3 regions of the Thioalkalivibrio sp. ALE17 genome follow, and region 2 is predicted to be linked to each of the others. Evidence: predicted binding sites of a transcription regulator. Region 2 holds the regulator's gene; each other region holds the start of a gene.
The links. The regulator FliA, encoded in region 2, starts transcription of late flagellar genes. The targets are predictions, from matches to a motif close to GCTAAAGTTNNNNNNNNNNCNGCCGATA.

Region 1 (4,906 bases), on a different contig from region 2:
GACCTTGCTCCAGGGCCCTCGGGCCGGCGGCGCTGAACTCGCTACGCCTTCGGCTTCGCTCAGACATCCAGCGCCTTCTCCCGGCCCATCACGCCCTCCGCGAGGGGCTCCATACGGGAGGCGAAGGTCAAAACCGAACGCATCCCCATGTTTGCGCCTAACCATAGGCAACGCCGCTCGAAAGCCCCTGGCGCCCGCCCTGCGGGCGCGGCACGCAACGGCCGAGGGCCGAGCGTGCCCAAGATGTCCGAAAAGTTAGCCATCCTGCCCTGGCACGACCGTCGGGACGGCTGTTGTCTTGACCTTGAATCCCCCGTTGTCGTCGCGCCGAGTGGAGAGGGTTTTCGCGGGGAAAAGGCGCTGGATGTCTGAGCGGAGCCGAAGGCGCAGCGAGTTCAGCGCCGCCCGCGAAAAACCTCGGAGCGAGGGAAACCCCGGCCCGCGCAGCGGGCCGGGGTCGCGGCAGTCGGGCGTGTTTCTTGGGTACTTCTTTGCACGAGCAAAGAAGCCCGTTTTTGATCAACAACGGGCGCGGCGCGCTGGCGAGTCAGCGCCGGGCAGTATGCGGACCGGAGCCACCGTAAACACCAGAGGACGAACCAGGCCTAGCCAAAAATCGGCAGGCGACCGGCCGGAGCCACCGTAAACACCGAACGACGAACCAGGGCCAGCCACATCATGGCACGCGGCCGGACGCAACCACCCGCACGCCCCAGCACGCCAAGGTGATAGGCTTGGCGCCCGCTACAACACTCGCTCGCGACCGGAACTCGAATGGCACTGCTCACCCTGCGCAACATCCACCTGGCCTACGGCATGGCCGCCCTGCTCGACGGCATCAACCTGAGCCTGGAACCCGGCGAGCGCGTCGCCGTCGCCGGGCGCAACGGAGAGGGCAAGTCCACCCTGCTCAAAGTGCTCAACGGCGAGGCACAGGCGGATTCGGGCGAGATCACCCGCCAGGATGGCCTCACCACCGCCTACCTGACCCAGGAGTTGCCCCCGGGCATTGAAGGGACGGTGTTCGATGTCGTGGCCGAGGGCCTGGGCGAGGCCGGGCGCCTGCTGGAACGCTTCCACCACCTGAGCCAGGCCGCGGCCAGTGGTGACATGGAGGCGCTGGACAAAATGGGGCCCGTGCAGTCGCAGCTGGACGCGATCGATGGCTGGAGCCTGCAGAACCGGGTGGAGACCACCATCTCCCGCCTGAGCCTGGACCCCGAGGCGCAGTTCGCCGCCCTATCCGGCGGACTCAAGCGCCGGGTCTGGCTGGCACGCGAACTGGTGCAGCGCCCGCAGCTGCTGCTGCTCGACGAACCGACCAACCACCTCGACGTGGCCGCGATCCGCTGGCTGGAAGAGTTCCTGCTCGAGAGCGGCCTGACCGTGGTCTTCATCAGCCATGACCGCCAGTTCATGGAGAGTGTAGCCACCCGCATCCTGGAGCTGGACCGCGGGCAGCTGTATGAACACCCGCCGTCGATCGAGGAATTCCGCCGCCGTCAGGCCGAACGCCTGGAGACCGAGGCCACCCAGCGCGCGGAGTTCGACCGCAAGCTGGCGCAGGAGGAGGCCTGGGTGCGCCAGGGCATCAAGGCACGGCGTACCCGCAACGAGGGGCGCGTGCGGGCACTGCAGGCCCTGCGCAAGAAGCGCGCCGAGCGCCGCGAACGCAGCGGCCAGGTCAAGATGAAGCTGAGCCCGGAACAGCGTTCGGGCCGGCTGGTGATCGAGGCGGAGCACGCCGATTTTGGCTACGACAAACCGATCGTGAGGGACGTGAACCTGCTGCTGCAGCGTGGCGATGCCCTGGGCATCGTCGGACCCAACGGCGCGGGCAAGACGACCCTGCTGCGCGGCCTGCTCGGACAGATGGAGCCGCTGGCCGGTCACGTGAAGCTGGGCACCCAGCTGGAGATCGCGTACTTCGACCAGGCGCGCGCGCATCTCGACGAGGACACCACGGTGCAGGACGCGGTCGGCGAGGGGCGCGACCGGGTGATGGTCAATGGCGAGAGCCGGCACATTTTGTCCTACCTGGAAGACTTCCTGTTCCCGCCATCACGTTCCCGCCAGCCGGTGTCGGCGCTGTCCGGGGGCGAGCGCAATCGCCTGCTGCTGGCCAAGCTGTTCCTGCGCCCGGCAAATCTGCTGGTGCTCGACGAACCCACCAACGACCTCGATGTGGAGACCCTGGAGCTGCTGGAACAGCTCCTGATCGAGTACACCGGGACGGTGATCGTGGTCAGCCACGACCGCTCGTTTCTGGACAATGTCGCGACCTCGACCCTGGTCCTGCCGGGCGACGGATCGGTGGAAGAGTTCGTGGGTGGCTGGTCCGACCTGCCCGAACGTGTCACGCGGCGGCTGCTGGAGGGCGAAACCGCGGCCGCCGCCCGCCCCGGCGCCCCGGAGCCGCGGGCCGAGCCCGCTCCCGAACCATCGCCGCAGACATCGGAAAACGCTCCGGCGACCCCGCGCAAACTGTCCTACAAGGATGCGCGCGAACTGGAGGCCCTCCCGGCCCGGATCGAGGCCCTGGAAACCGAGCAACAGGAACTGACCACGGCGATGACCGATCCCGAGGCCCTGCGCGACGGCGAACGCATGCGCGACCTGCAGGCGCGGCTCGAGACCGTGGAGGCCGAGCTGGCCCACTGCTTCGAGCGCTGGGAGCAGCTGGAATCCGGTTGAGCGTCGGCGCGTCTACACTCGGGTTTCCGGCCACCCCTCAACTCTGCCGGGGGTCTGCCGTAACAGGGGTTGAATAGCCACCTTTCGGGTCCGCGCTCTCCGAGACCGCGGCCGGTTCGCGAAGCGCCCGGGACAGGGCGCGCTGAAGGAGTCATCGCATGCTGGACAAACTCTCCATTCGGGGGCTGCTGATTGCCGGGTTCGGCCTGGTCGTCGCCATCCTGATCATCAACTCCCTGCTGGCACTGCGCGCGATGAGCACGGGCAGTCAGGGGGTCGAGCAACTCACGCAGGCCGACTACCCGGCCGTCGCCCGGGTCAACGATGTCGAGCAGCTGCTGCAGGAGAGCGCGGCGTTTCTCGGCTTCTACCTGATGAGCGAGGAGCAGTCGCATCGCGATGCATGGCAAAACGCGATGCGCGAGCTCGATGCGGCCACGCGGGCCCTGAACGAGAATCCGGTCATCGCGGCCGACGAGGAACTCGCCGCCAGCGCGACCGAGGTACGCCGCCTGGTGGATCAGTTCGCCAGCTTCGAGGACCGCCTGATCGAGGTGGCGGAGAACGCGGCCGAGAATATGCCGGCCCTGGGAATCGCCAACGCCCGGGCCAACCCGGCCAGCCGCGAGATGACCCAGCAGACCAACATGATGATCGACGCCGAGATGGCCCTGCCGCGCTTCCAGCGTTCCTGGGACCGTCTCGACACCCTGCATGAGCTGCGCATGTCGGTGGTCCAGGTCACCTCCAACCTGCGCGGGTTCATCGCCTTCCGCGATGACGCCTTCCGCGAGAACGTGCGCCTGTTCTCGACCCGCACCAACGACATCACCGCGCAGCTGATGGACCAGTTCGACGATCTCGACTTCGAACAGCAGATCGCGCTGGAAGACTTCCAGATGGCCCTGGATACCCAGAACACCGCGCTGGACGACCTGATCGAGATCCACGGCAGCGAACAGGCCCTGCAGGATGCCTACCTGATTCGGACCGAGATCGGCCCGCTGCTGGTCGAGGCCCGCGATCATCTGCAAGGACTCAGCGAGCGCATCACTGCCCGCGCCGAACGCAGCGCCGCCGCCCTGACCGCCGACATGCGCGCCACCCAGACGACCCAGGGCATCCTGGCTCTGATCGGCGTGATCCTCGGGCTGGCCGGCGCGGTGTTCATCATCCTGGTCGTGCGGCGCGCGCTGGCCCACTCCACCGCGGCGCTCGAGGAGATCGCCGACGGCGATGGCGATCTGAGCCGCCGCCTGGACGAGAACGGGCTGATCGAGACCGCGCAACTGGGCCGCGCCTTCAACCGCTTCACCGACAAGATCGCCCAGGCCATCGGCCACGCGCGCGGCAGCACCGAGACACTCAACCGCGCCACCGAGAACCTGAACCAGGAGGCCTACGAGGCCCGCGAGGCGGTCTCGCGCCAGCGCGACGAGACCGAGCGTGTCGCCACCGCGATCAACGAGCTGCAAAGCAGCGCCGAGGAGATCGCGCGCAACACCGACGCGACCTCCCAGGCCGGCCAGGAGGCCGGGGATGCAGTGAACAACGGCTCCGAGGTGATGCAGAAGAACATCGAGTCCATGGCCTCGCTGCTCGGCACCGTCGAGCAGGCCGCCGGGACCGTCTCCAAGCTGGGCGAGGACTCCAAGCAGATCGGAACCATCCTCGAGGTGATCCGCGGGGTCGCCGAGCAGACCAACCTGCTGGCCCTGAACGCGGCCATCGAGGCCGCCCGCGCCGGCGAACATGGCCGCGGCTTCGCGGTGGTCGCCGACGAGGTCCGCAAGCTGGCGACCCGCACGCAGGAATCCACCGACGAGATCGAGTCCATGATCTCGCGCCTGCAAACCGCCACCACCAGTGCCGTCAAGGCCATGGAACAGGGTCAGGAAGAGGCCGAGTCGACCATGGAGCATACCGCCGAGGTCAACGGCGCCCTGCAACAGATCCGGCAGTCGGTCACCACCATCGTGGAGATGACCGAGCAGATCGCGGTCGCTTCGCGCCAGCAGAGCACGGTGGTCGAGGATATCAACCGCAACATCGTGCAGATCTCCGACGAGGCGGATCAGTCGGCCAACACCGCCGACCGGGTCAGCGCCGCCTCCGACGAACTCAAGCAGGTGGAAAAGGAGATCCAGCAGGCCCTGGCGCAGTTCCGGCTCTGACCCGGTCTACGGGCTACGGGCTACGTACCTCCAGCCAG
Region 2 (4,906 bases):
CAGGCCCCGCGTGCAGTGGAGGACGAATCCCTGTTCGCGCACCTGCCGCCGGACATCCGGGCCGAGAGCTGGCTGGTGGTGTCGGCGACGACCCAGGGGAGCGCGTTGCGGCGGGTGCTGGAGGCATTTCGCAAGGCGGAGCCCTCGGCGCTGGTGCTGACCAAGCTGGACGAGGCCGAGGAGCTGGGCGAGGTCCTGTCCGTACTGCTCGATCAGCACCTGGGGCTGGGGTTCGTCAGCGATGGCCAGCGTATTGCCGAGGACTTTCACCGGGTCGATACCGGGTATCTGACCCGACTGGCCCTGGAGGATGCCGCCGATGAACCCGGGGCAGCGGCCAATGCCCGCGAGACCTGGGCGGCCGAGCGCCTGGCGGAGATGGAACCGCCGCGACGCGCGCGCGCCCAGGCACGTCCGGCACGGGCGGCGGAGCCCGCCACGCTGGAACTGATTCAACCGGTCGGGAAGGGGCGCTATGCCACGCACTAACAAGCCGTTGAAGGTCATCGCGGTTGCCTCGGGCAAGGGCGGGGTGGGCAAGACCAACGTATCGGTGAACCTGTCGGTGGGCCTGGCCCGGCTCGGGCGCGAGGTCATGCTGTTCGACGCCGATCTGGGCCTGGCCAACGTGGACCTGCTGTTGGGGATGCGTCCCGAGCGCACGCTGCACGACCTGGTGACCGGGGACGTGGACAGCCTGGAGGACGTGCTCGTCCAGGGGCCGGACGGGGTGAAGGTGGTGCCGTCGGCTTCCGGGATCGCGGCGATGGCCAACCTGACGCCGGCCGAGCATGCCGGTTTGATCCATGCCTTCAGCGCCTATCGCAAACCCCTGGATGTGCTGATCGTGGACACCGCGGCCGGCCTGCAGGAATCCGTGACGTCGTTCTGCCGCGCGGTCCAGGAGACCCTGGTGGTGGTCTGCGACGAGCCCGCCTCGATTACCGACGCCTATGCCCTGATCAAGGTCCTGCACCGCGATCATGGCCTGCGTCGCTTCCGCATGGTGACGAACATGGTCGACGGCCGCGAAGGCGCCGAGCGACTGATGCAGAAGCTCAATACCGTCTGCGGCAACTACCTGCCGGAGGTGGTGCTCGACCTGGCCGGCTATATTCCGATGGACGATCACCTGCGAAAGGCGGTGCAGAAACGCGCGCCAGTGGTACAGCAGTACCCCGGGAGCCCGGCGGGGAAGGCCTTTGCCGAACTGGCACGGACCGTGGACCGCTGGCCGGTGGGGGGCGGTGACCACGGTGGCGTCGGGTTTTTCGTGGAACGGATGCTGCAGAGCGCATGATGACGACGCGTAATCGACTTTCCGGCTATCAGGCGACCTCCGCGGCCAGCGGCGGACACGAACAGCTGATTGCCGATCACGTCGAGCTGGTCCACCGCATCGCCCATCACCTGATGGCGCGGCTCCCCGCCTCGGTGCAGGTGGATGATCTGATTCAGGCGGGCATGATCGGGCTGCTCGAGGCGGCGCGCCAGTTCGAGGGCGGCCAGGGCGCGACCTTTGCCACCTACGCCGGCATCCGCATCCGTGGCGCGATGATCGACGAGCTGCGCCGCAGTGACTGGACACCGCGTTCGGTGCACCGCAACAGTCGGCGTATTGCCGCGGCGATCCAGACCGTCGAGGCGCGCGAGGGGCGGGCGGCGCGTGGCAGCGAGGTCGCCGCCGAGCTGGACGTGCCGATCGACCAGTACTACGAGATGCTGCAGGATCACGCCGGGGCCCACCTGTTCGCTTTGGACGACCTCGGCGGGGGTGACGACGGGGCTGATCGCGTGATCGAAGGGCAGGAGGTGTCGCCGGCCCGCACCCTCGAGGCCGGTGAGTTCCGTCAGGAACTGGCCGAAGCCCTCGGCGACCTCCCCGAACGCGAGCGGCTGGTGCTGTCGCTCTACTACATCGAAGAGCTCAACCTGCGCGAGATCGGTGCCGTGCTGGGCGTGACCGAGTCGCGCGTCAGCCAGATCCGAAGTCAGGCCACCATTCGACTGCGTGCCCGCCTGGGTTCGTGGCTCGAAGACGGTACGGCTTTGCAGTTATTCTAAAACCCACCCTACGAATCCCGGAGTGACGTGTGGACAAGGGAATGAAGATTCTCATCGTGGACGACTTTTCCACGATGCGGCGCATTATCAAGAACCTGTTGCGTGATCTTGGCTTCAACAATACCCAGGAAGCCGACGACGGCAGCACCGCGCTGCCGATGCTGCAGAACGGCGATTTCGACTTTCTGATCACCGACTGGAACATGCCCAACATGCCGGGGATCGACTTGCTGAAGGCCGTGCGCGCCGACCCGAACCTCAAGTCCATGCCGGTGCTGATGGTGACGGCGGAGGCCAAGCGCGACCAGATCGTCGAGGCGGCCGAGGCGGGCGTGAACGGCTACGTGGTCAAGCCGTTCACCGCCGAGACGCTGAAGGAAAAGATCGACAAGATCTTCGAACGCATTGAAGCACAGGGATAATCATGCGCCTGTGACCGATATGCCCGGCGCCCGTGGCACCGACCGCCGCGGGCGTTGTCCGAAACCTTCCGCGCCGTACCCGCAAGAGGCTTCTCATGACTGAACAGGAACACCCACCACGCGATGATCAGCTGGAGCTTGCGCGACAGCTGGTCAAGACGCTGGAGGCGGGCGACGACACGGGCGCCCGGGCGCTGGTGCAGGATCTGGCGCGCCCCTATGACCGCGAACTCTTCGACGAGCTGGGCAAGCTGACCCGCGATCTTCACGAGGCCCTGCAAAGCTTCCGCGGCGATTCGCGTCTGGTCGAACTGACCCAGGCGGAGATCCCGGACGCAAAGGAACGCCTGAATTACGTGGTCACGATGACCGAACAGGCGGCCCACGACACCATGAATGCCATTGAGTCGAGCCTGCCGATCGCGGAGTCGTTCAGCCAGCAGGCGGCCGACCTGACGGCGAAGTGGACGCGCTTTCGTAACCGCCAGCTCTCGGTGGAGGAGTTCCGGGACTTTGCCCGCGAGCTCGACACGTTCTTCGCGCAGGCGGGGGACGACACCGAGGAGCTGCGCCGGCTGCTCTCCGAGGTGCTGATGGCCCAGAGTTATCAGGACATTACCGGCCAGGTGATTCGCCGCGTGATCCAGCTGGTGACCGACCTGGAAGAGAACCTGGTGTCCCTGATCCGGCTCTCCAGCGGGCGCATGGAGCAGGTCGAGGCGGCCGAGGCGTCGCTTGAACAGCGCGAGGAGGATCGCGAGGCGGACCGCAAGGGTCACGGTCCCAGCGTGCCCAAGACTCAAGATTCCGCCGCGGATGTCGTTCAAGGACAGGACGAGGTGGACGATCTGCTATCGAGCCTGGGCTTCTAGGCAGTGCCCCTCATGCGAATGGCGCCACGCGACCGGAGAGACTGAATGGCCATCGACCCCAATGACGAAATCCTTCAGGACTTCCTGATCGAGGCCGGGGAACTGCTGGAGGGGCTCAACGAGCAACTCATCGACCTGGAACAGAATCCCGATGACCGGGATCTGCTGAATGCGGTCTTTCGTAGCTTCCATACCATCAAGGGTGGAGCCGGCTTCCTGAGCCTGGATCCCCTGGTGACCGTGTGCCATCACGCGGAGGACGTCTTCAACCTGCTGCGTAACGGTGAGCGGCGGGCGGACAGTCACCTGATGGACACCATGCTGCGGGTGCTGGACACCCTGAACGTAATGTTCGGGGACCTGCGCTCCGGCGTGGATCCCACGCCCGCCGAGGCCGACCTGGTGGAAAACCTCCGGCGCATGGCGAACAACGAGGACGTGGCGGCGGAGCCCGCCGCGCCGCCGCCCCCGGAACCCGAGCCGGAGCCAGAGCCCGAACCGCAAGCGGATACGGATGCGGAACCGGCGGCGGATGGCGAAGCGATGGTCGGTGCCGGTGACGAGATCACCGACGACGAATTCGAGGCCCTGCTCGACAGCCTGCACGGCGATCAGCCGCCGAAGCCGGTGGAGACGGGCTCCACCGCGGGCGATGCGGCCGGAGAAGAACCGGCTGCGGAGGGTGAGGGTAGCTCCGGCGACCTGATCACCGACGACGAATTCGAGAACCTGCTGGACGAGTTGCAGGCCAAGGGCGCCGGGCCGGCCGCTACCGGGGCAGTCCCCAGCCCCGCAGACGACGAACCTGCGGAAGCCCCGTCGGCGAAGCCCGAACCCGCCGAACCGGAGAAGGCCGCCGCGCCCGCCGATACCCCTGCAGGAGGCCAGGGCGGTGGCGGCGCGCGTGCCGGCGGCGGGGGTGCCGAGGGGGGCGGTCGGGCGGCCCCGCAGGGCGAGACTTCCGTGCGCGTCGACACCGAGCGCCTGGACGAGATCATGAACCTGGTGGGCGAGCTGGTACTGGTGCGCAACCGGCTGAGCATGCTGCGCTCGCAGCATGTCGATGACGAGCTGGGCAAGGCGATCAGCTCCCTGGCCCTGGTGACCTCGGATCTGCAGACCTCGGTGATGAAGACCCGCATGCAGCCGGTGAAGAAGGTCTTCAACCGCTTCCCGCGCGTGATCCGCGATCTCTCCCGCAATCTGGGCAAGGAGATCGAGCTGGAGATCTTCGGCGAGGACACCGACCTCGACAAGAACCTGGTCGAGGCCCTGTCGGATCCGCTGGTGCACCTGGTCCGGAATGCCGTGGACCACGGCATCGAGACCCCCGAGGTACGCGAGGCGGCGGGCAAGCCGCGCAAGGGGACCGTAGTGCTGGGGGCCGCTCAGGAAGGCGATCACATCGCGCTGCTGATCAAGGACGACGGCGGCGGCATGGACCCGCAGGCCCTGCGGCGCAAGGCCGTGGAGAAAGGCCTGATGGAACCGGCCATGGCCGAGCGCATGACCGATCGCGAGGCCTTCAACGTGATCTTCATGGCCGGC
Region 3 (4,906 bases), on a different contig from region 2:
CGGCTCGGCGATCCCGCGGGCACGGCCATGCAGGCGGGCGAGCTTGATCGCCGCCTCGTTGGCCTCGGCCCCCGAGTTGCAGAAGAAGGCGCGATCCATGCCGGACAGCGCGCACAGGCGCCGCGCCAGCTGTTCCTGCAGCGGGATGCGGTAGAGGTTGGAGGTGTGCACCAGGGTGCTGGCCTGGTCGCAGACGGCCTGGGCGACCTTGGGATGGGCGTGGCCAAGGCCACACACCGCGATCCCCGACAGGGCGTCGAGATAGCGCTTGCCGTCGGTATCCCACAGCCAGGCACCCTCGCCGCGTTCGAAGGCAACCGGCAGGCGCTTGTAGGTGTTCTGCAGGGCGTCGCTCATGGGGTTCTCCGAAACCAAAGAGCCGGCGGAGGGCCGCCGGCTCGATGAAAGGCGCGGCCGCGTCATGCGGCCAAAGGCGCCTAGTTTAGTCCGCTTGGGACTTTACTTCATCTGCTGGGCCACAAAGTCCCAGTTCACCACGGCCCAGAAGTTCTCGAGGTACTTCGGGCGGGCGTTGCGGTAGTCGATGTAGTAGGCGTGTTCCCAGACGTCGCAGGTCAGCAGCGGGGTCTTGCCGTCGCGCAGCGGGTTCGCGGCGTTGGAGGTGTTGACGATCTCCACCGAGCCATCACTGTTCTGCACCAGCCAGGTCCAGCCGGAGCCGAAGTTGCCAACGGCGGACTCGTTGAACTTCTCCTTGAAGGCGTCGAAGGAGCCGAAGGCGCTGTTGATGGCATCGGCCAGCTTGCCCGAGGGCTCGCCGCCGGCGTTCGGGGCCATGCAGTTGAAGTAGAAGGTGTGGTTCCAGACCTGGGCGCCGTTGTTGAAGATGCCGCCGGCCGGGGCCTTCTTGATGATGTCTTCCAGCGTGGCGTTTTCGAACTCGGAGCCCGGCAGCAGGCCGTTCAGCTTGGTCACGTAGGTCGCGTGGTGCTTGTCGTGATGGTATTCCAGCGTCTCGGCGGAAATGTGCGGCTCCAGCGCGTTCTTGGCGTAGGGCAGATCGGGCAGTTCGTAGGCCATGAAAGACTCCTTGGACAGTGTCGTGAGAAACTGCTGTGGCAGCGTTCCGAAACGGGCACGCCGCATAACGGGACAACGATAGTCACGTTGCCCGGACGATGCAATTTCCGATGGTACGGGTTGGTTTTGGCCCGGGCCGTATACCCTGATGTTTGACCGACGAAAGAGGCCCATGGCAGCGACCGAGGACACGGCAGGGCAACGCGACACCCAACCGGAAAAGACCCCTCCGGTGAACTGGCGCGGGCGCATCGGTCTGTTGCTGGGGCCGGCGATCTTCGCCATCTTCCTGCTGGTACCGGCCCCGGCGGGGTTCGATCCGGCGGCCTGGCGGGTGCTGGGCCTGACGTTGTTCATGGCGACCTGGTGGATCAGCGAGGCCCTGCCGCTGCCGGTGACGGCGCTGCTGCCGATCGCGGTCCTGCCGGTGCTCGACATCGTGCCCATGGACGAGGCCACCGCGCCGTACGCGAATCCGATCATTTTCCTGTTCATGGGCGGCTTCGCCATTGCCCTGGCCGTGCAGCGCTGGGATCTCCACCGGCGCATGGCGCTGGCGATCGTGGCGCGCGCCGGCAATCGCCTGCATGTGCTGGTGGGGGCCTTCATGCTGGCCACGGCGGGGTTGTCCATGTGGGTCAGCAATACCGCGACGGCGGCCCTGATGCTGCCGATCGCGCTCTCGGTGCTGGGGCTGATCGAGCGTGGCGCGTCGCCACAGGGGCCGGACATGGAGTCGCGGCGCCCGGCCCTGGCGCTCCTGCTGGGCATCGCGTTCGCCGCGAACATCGGGGGCATGGCGACCATCATCGGTTCGCCGCCGAATGCCCTGACGGCCGCGTACCTCGGGGATCGCCACGGGATGGAGATCGGGTTCCTGGAATGGATGACCCTGGGGCTGCCGCTGGCGGCGGTGCTGCTGGCCCTTGCGTGGTGGTCGCTGACCCGCTGGGTGTTTCCGGTGCACCGGGTGGAGCTGAACGGTCTGCGCGCGCTGCTGGACGAACAGCGCGCGACCGTGGGCCCCTGGTCGGTCGCGGAAAAGCGGGTGGCCGGGGTGTTTCTGCTGGTTGCGCTGGCCTGGCTGACACGGCCGCTGCTCGAGGGCTGGCTACCGATCTCGCTGACCGATGCCGGCATCGCGATCCTCGGGGCCGGGTTGCTGTTCCTGGTGCCGTCGGGCTCGCGCGAACAGCGCCGGCTGCTGAGCTGGGACAATACGCGCGAGCTCCCCTGGGGCGTGCTGTTGCTGGTAGGCGGGGGCTTGAGCCTGGGTGCGGCGATCGAGTCCAGCGGGCTGGCGGAGCTGGCGGCGGATGCCCTGGTGATCGCCCAGGCCTGGCCGCTGATCCTGATCATGGCCGGGGTGGCGCTCCTGACCATGACCCTGAGTCATGTGACGAGCAATACCGCCACAGCGGCCACGCTGTTGCCGCTGGTGACCGCGTTCGCGCTGAGCATGGACGTGCCCGTACTGCTGCTGGCCCTGCCGGTGGCGTTTGCCGCGTCGGTGGCCTTCATGCTGCCGGTGGCGACGCCACCCAACGCCATCGTGTTCGCCAGCAACCGGCTGCGGGTGCTGGACATGGTGCGTGGCGGGGCCTTGCTTTCGGTGCTGGCGCTGGTGCTGATCAGCCTGGTGGTCTACGTGTTTGCCGAGATTCTGTTGTTGTAGCCCGTCTGAGCGCGGAGGCCGGAAGCGGCCTACCGAGGGAATCTTGTCCCCTGAGAACCTGTGGGGAAGAAAGCACTTTGGTATTCAAGTTTTAGGATTCGCCGCCGCTAGGAAGGACGACTGACCTGAATCTTGATTCTGAAGCCGGCCGTGACCGGTGCAGGAAAGGACGCGCAGACATGTTTGACAATATCCGGATTGGTGTACGGCTCATGGTGGGCATCATCGGCGTGGTCGTACTCGCCGTGGTGCTGACGCTGGTCGTGGTGATGAACGCCCTGGGCACGATGGCGGACCGGGCCGAGCAGCGCGAGCTGAACGACCTGGCCGGACAGTTGCTGGATCGGCTGGACCAGGAGGCGGCGCGGGCCACGGCGATGGCCGAGACGGTCGCCCGCATCCCGGATGTCCAGGAGGCACTGGCCACGGGCGATCGCGAACGGCTGGCTGCGATGACCGTGCCGACCTTCGAGTCGCTGAGCACGGACTACGGGGTGCGCCAGTACCAGTTCCATACGCCGCCGGCGACGTCCTTCCTGCGCGTGCATCGTCCGGACCGCTTCGATGACGACCTGTCCGGCTTCCGCCAGACCGTGGTCGATACCAACAATAACCAGGCGCCGATCTCCGGTCTGGAAGAGGGTGTGGCGGGCCTCGGGATTCGAGGTGTCGTGCCGATCGCCCATAACGGTGAGCACGTGGGCTCGGTGGAGTTTGGCCTGTCCTTCGGTGATCCCTTCTTCGAGCAGTTTACCGAGGAGCTGGGGGCGCCGGTCGCGCTGTACCTGCGGGACGACGGACGTTTCAGCCGCTTTGGCGGCACCATCGATGGCGAGGCCACCTTCAGCGCCGCCGAGATGCGCGAGGTGCTCGGTGGCGAGCGACACGTGCGCAACGTGACCTACCAGGGCAAGCCGATGGCGGTGATCGCGCGGCCGGTGATGGACTTCTCCGGGGACGCGGTGGGCGTCCTCGAGCTGATGGTCGATCGCAGTGCCTATGTCGACATGGCGCGCAATGCCACAGGTACCGTGGTGATGGTCGGCGTGATTGCGGTGGTCCTGGGCGCGCTGCTGGCCTGGTTCCTGACGCGCAGCATCGTGCGGCCGTTGTGCCAGACCGTGGACCGGCTGAACGACATCGCTAGTGGCGAAGGGGACCTGACGCGTCAGCTGAAGGTATCCGGCAAGAACGAGCTGGGGGATCTCTCCATCGCTTTCAATAACTTCGTGGAGAAGATCCGGGTGCTGATCCAGCAGGTGGCGGCCGGTTCCGACCAGGTAGCGGCCGCGGCCAACGAGCTGTCCGCGACCAGCGAGGAGACCAACGAGCAGGTCCGCCGCCAGAAGGCGGAGACCGACCAGGTCGCCACCGCGATGAACGAGATGACGGCCACCGTGCAGGAAGTGGCCCGGAATGCGGCGGACGCCGCCGCCGCCGCGCAGACCACCGATCAGGATGCGAACGCCGGCCAGCAGGTGGTGCAGAAGACGGTCACCGCGATCAATGGCCTGTCCACTCAGGTGGACAGCGCCGCCGAGGTGGTCAGTCGTCTGTCGCAGGACGCCGAGGAGATCAACAAGGTCCTCGAGGTGATCGGCGACATTGCCGATCAGACCAACCTGCTGGCGCTGAACGCGGCGATCGAGGCCGCCCGCGCCGGCGAGCAGGGTCGCGGCTTCGCGGTGGTGGCGGACGAGGTGCGCACGCTGGCCAGCCGCACCCAGGACTCGACCCACGAGATCCAGCAGATGATCGAGCGGGTCCAGACCGGCACGCGCGAGGCGGTGCAGGCGATGGAAGACGGCCGTGCCAAGGCCCACGAGAGCGTGGAGCAGGTGAACCTGGCCGGCGAGTCGCTGGTCGCGATTACGCAATCCGTCACCCGCATCAGCGACATGAACACGCAGATCGCCAGCGCCGCCGAGGAACAGTCCACGGTGGCCGAGGAGATCAACCGCAACGTGGCCAACATCACCGAGGTGCTGGATCAGACCGCGTCGGGTTCGGAGCAGATCCGCAATGCGTCCGAGGAGCTGTCCAAGCTGGCCTCCGAGCAGCAGCAGCGCGTGGGTCAGTTCAAGGTCTGATCACGATCAGGTGCCGGGATCCGAGCCCGCCATCCTTTTGGGGTGGCGGGCTTTTTCATGCGTGTGTGGTTGAACGGCTTGGTTCACCACGAAGTGCACG

Region 1: the regulator FliA is predicted to act here: its motif matches at 2,730-2,757, upstream of H609_RS0102425 (methyl-accepting chemotaxis protein).
Region 3: the regulator FliA is predicted to act here: its motif matches at 2,799-2,826, upstream of H609_RS0110340 (methyl-accepting chemotaxis protein).

What each region holds. Positions count from the first base shown of each region.
Region 1 is NZ_AUDT01000002.1:155,522-160,427, forward strand. Features, by position in the region: gene H609_RS14275 (hypothetical protein) at 60-263, opposite strand; gene H609_RS0102420 (ATP-binding cassette domain-containing protein) at 775-2,694, shown strand; gene H609_RS0102425 (methyl-accepting chemotaxis protein) at 2,853-4,868, shown strand; gene H609_RS0102430 (GNAT family N-acetyltransferase) at 4,882-4,906, opposite strand, start outside.
Region 2 is NZ_AUDT01000004.1:165,189-170,094, forward strand. Features, by position in the region: partial or broken gene flhF (flagellar biosynthesis protein FlhF) at 1-307, shown strand, start outside; gene H609_RS0105510 (MinD/ParA family protein) at 476-1,300, shown strand; gene H609_RS0105515 (RNA polymerase sigma factor FliA) at 1,297-2,064, shown strand; gene cheY (chemotaxis response regulator CheY) at 2,106-2,486, shown strand; gene H609_RS0105525 (protein phosphatase CheZ) at 2,582-3,358, shown strand; gene H609_RS0105530 (chemotaxis protein CheA) at 3,404-4,906, shown strand, end outside.
Region 3 is NZ_AUDT01000020.1:1,942-6,847, reverse strand. Features, by position in the region: gene H609_RS0110355 (acetylornithine transaminase) at 1-357, opposite strand, end outside; gene H609_RS0110350 (superoxide dismutase) at 460-1,041, opposite strand; gene H609_RS0110345 (DASS family sodium-coupled anion symporter) at 1,214-2,716, shown strand; gene H609_RS0110340 (methyl-accepting chemotaxis protein) at 2,896-4,806, shown strand.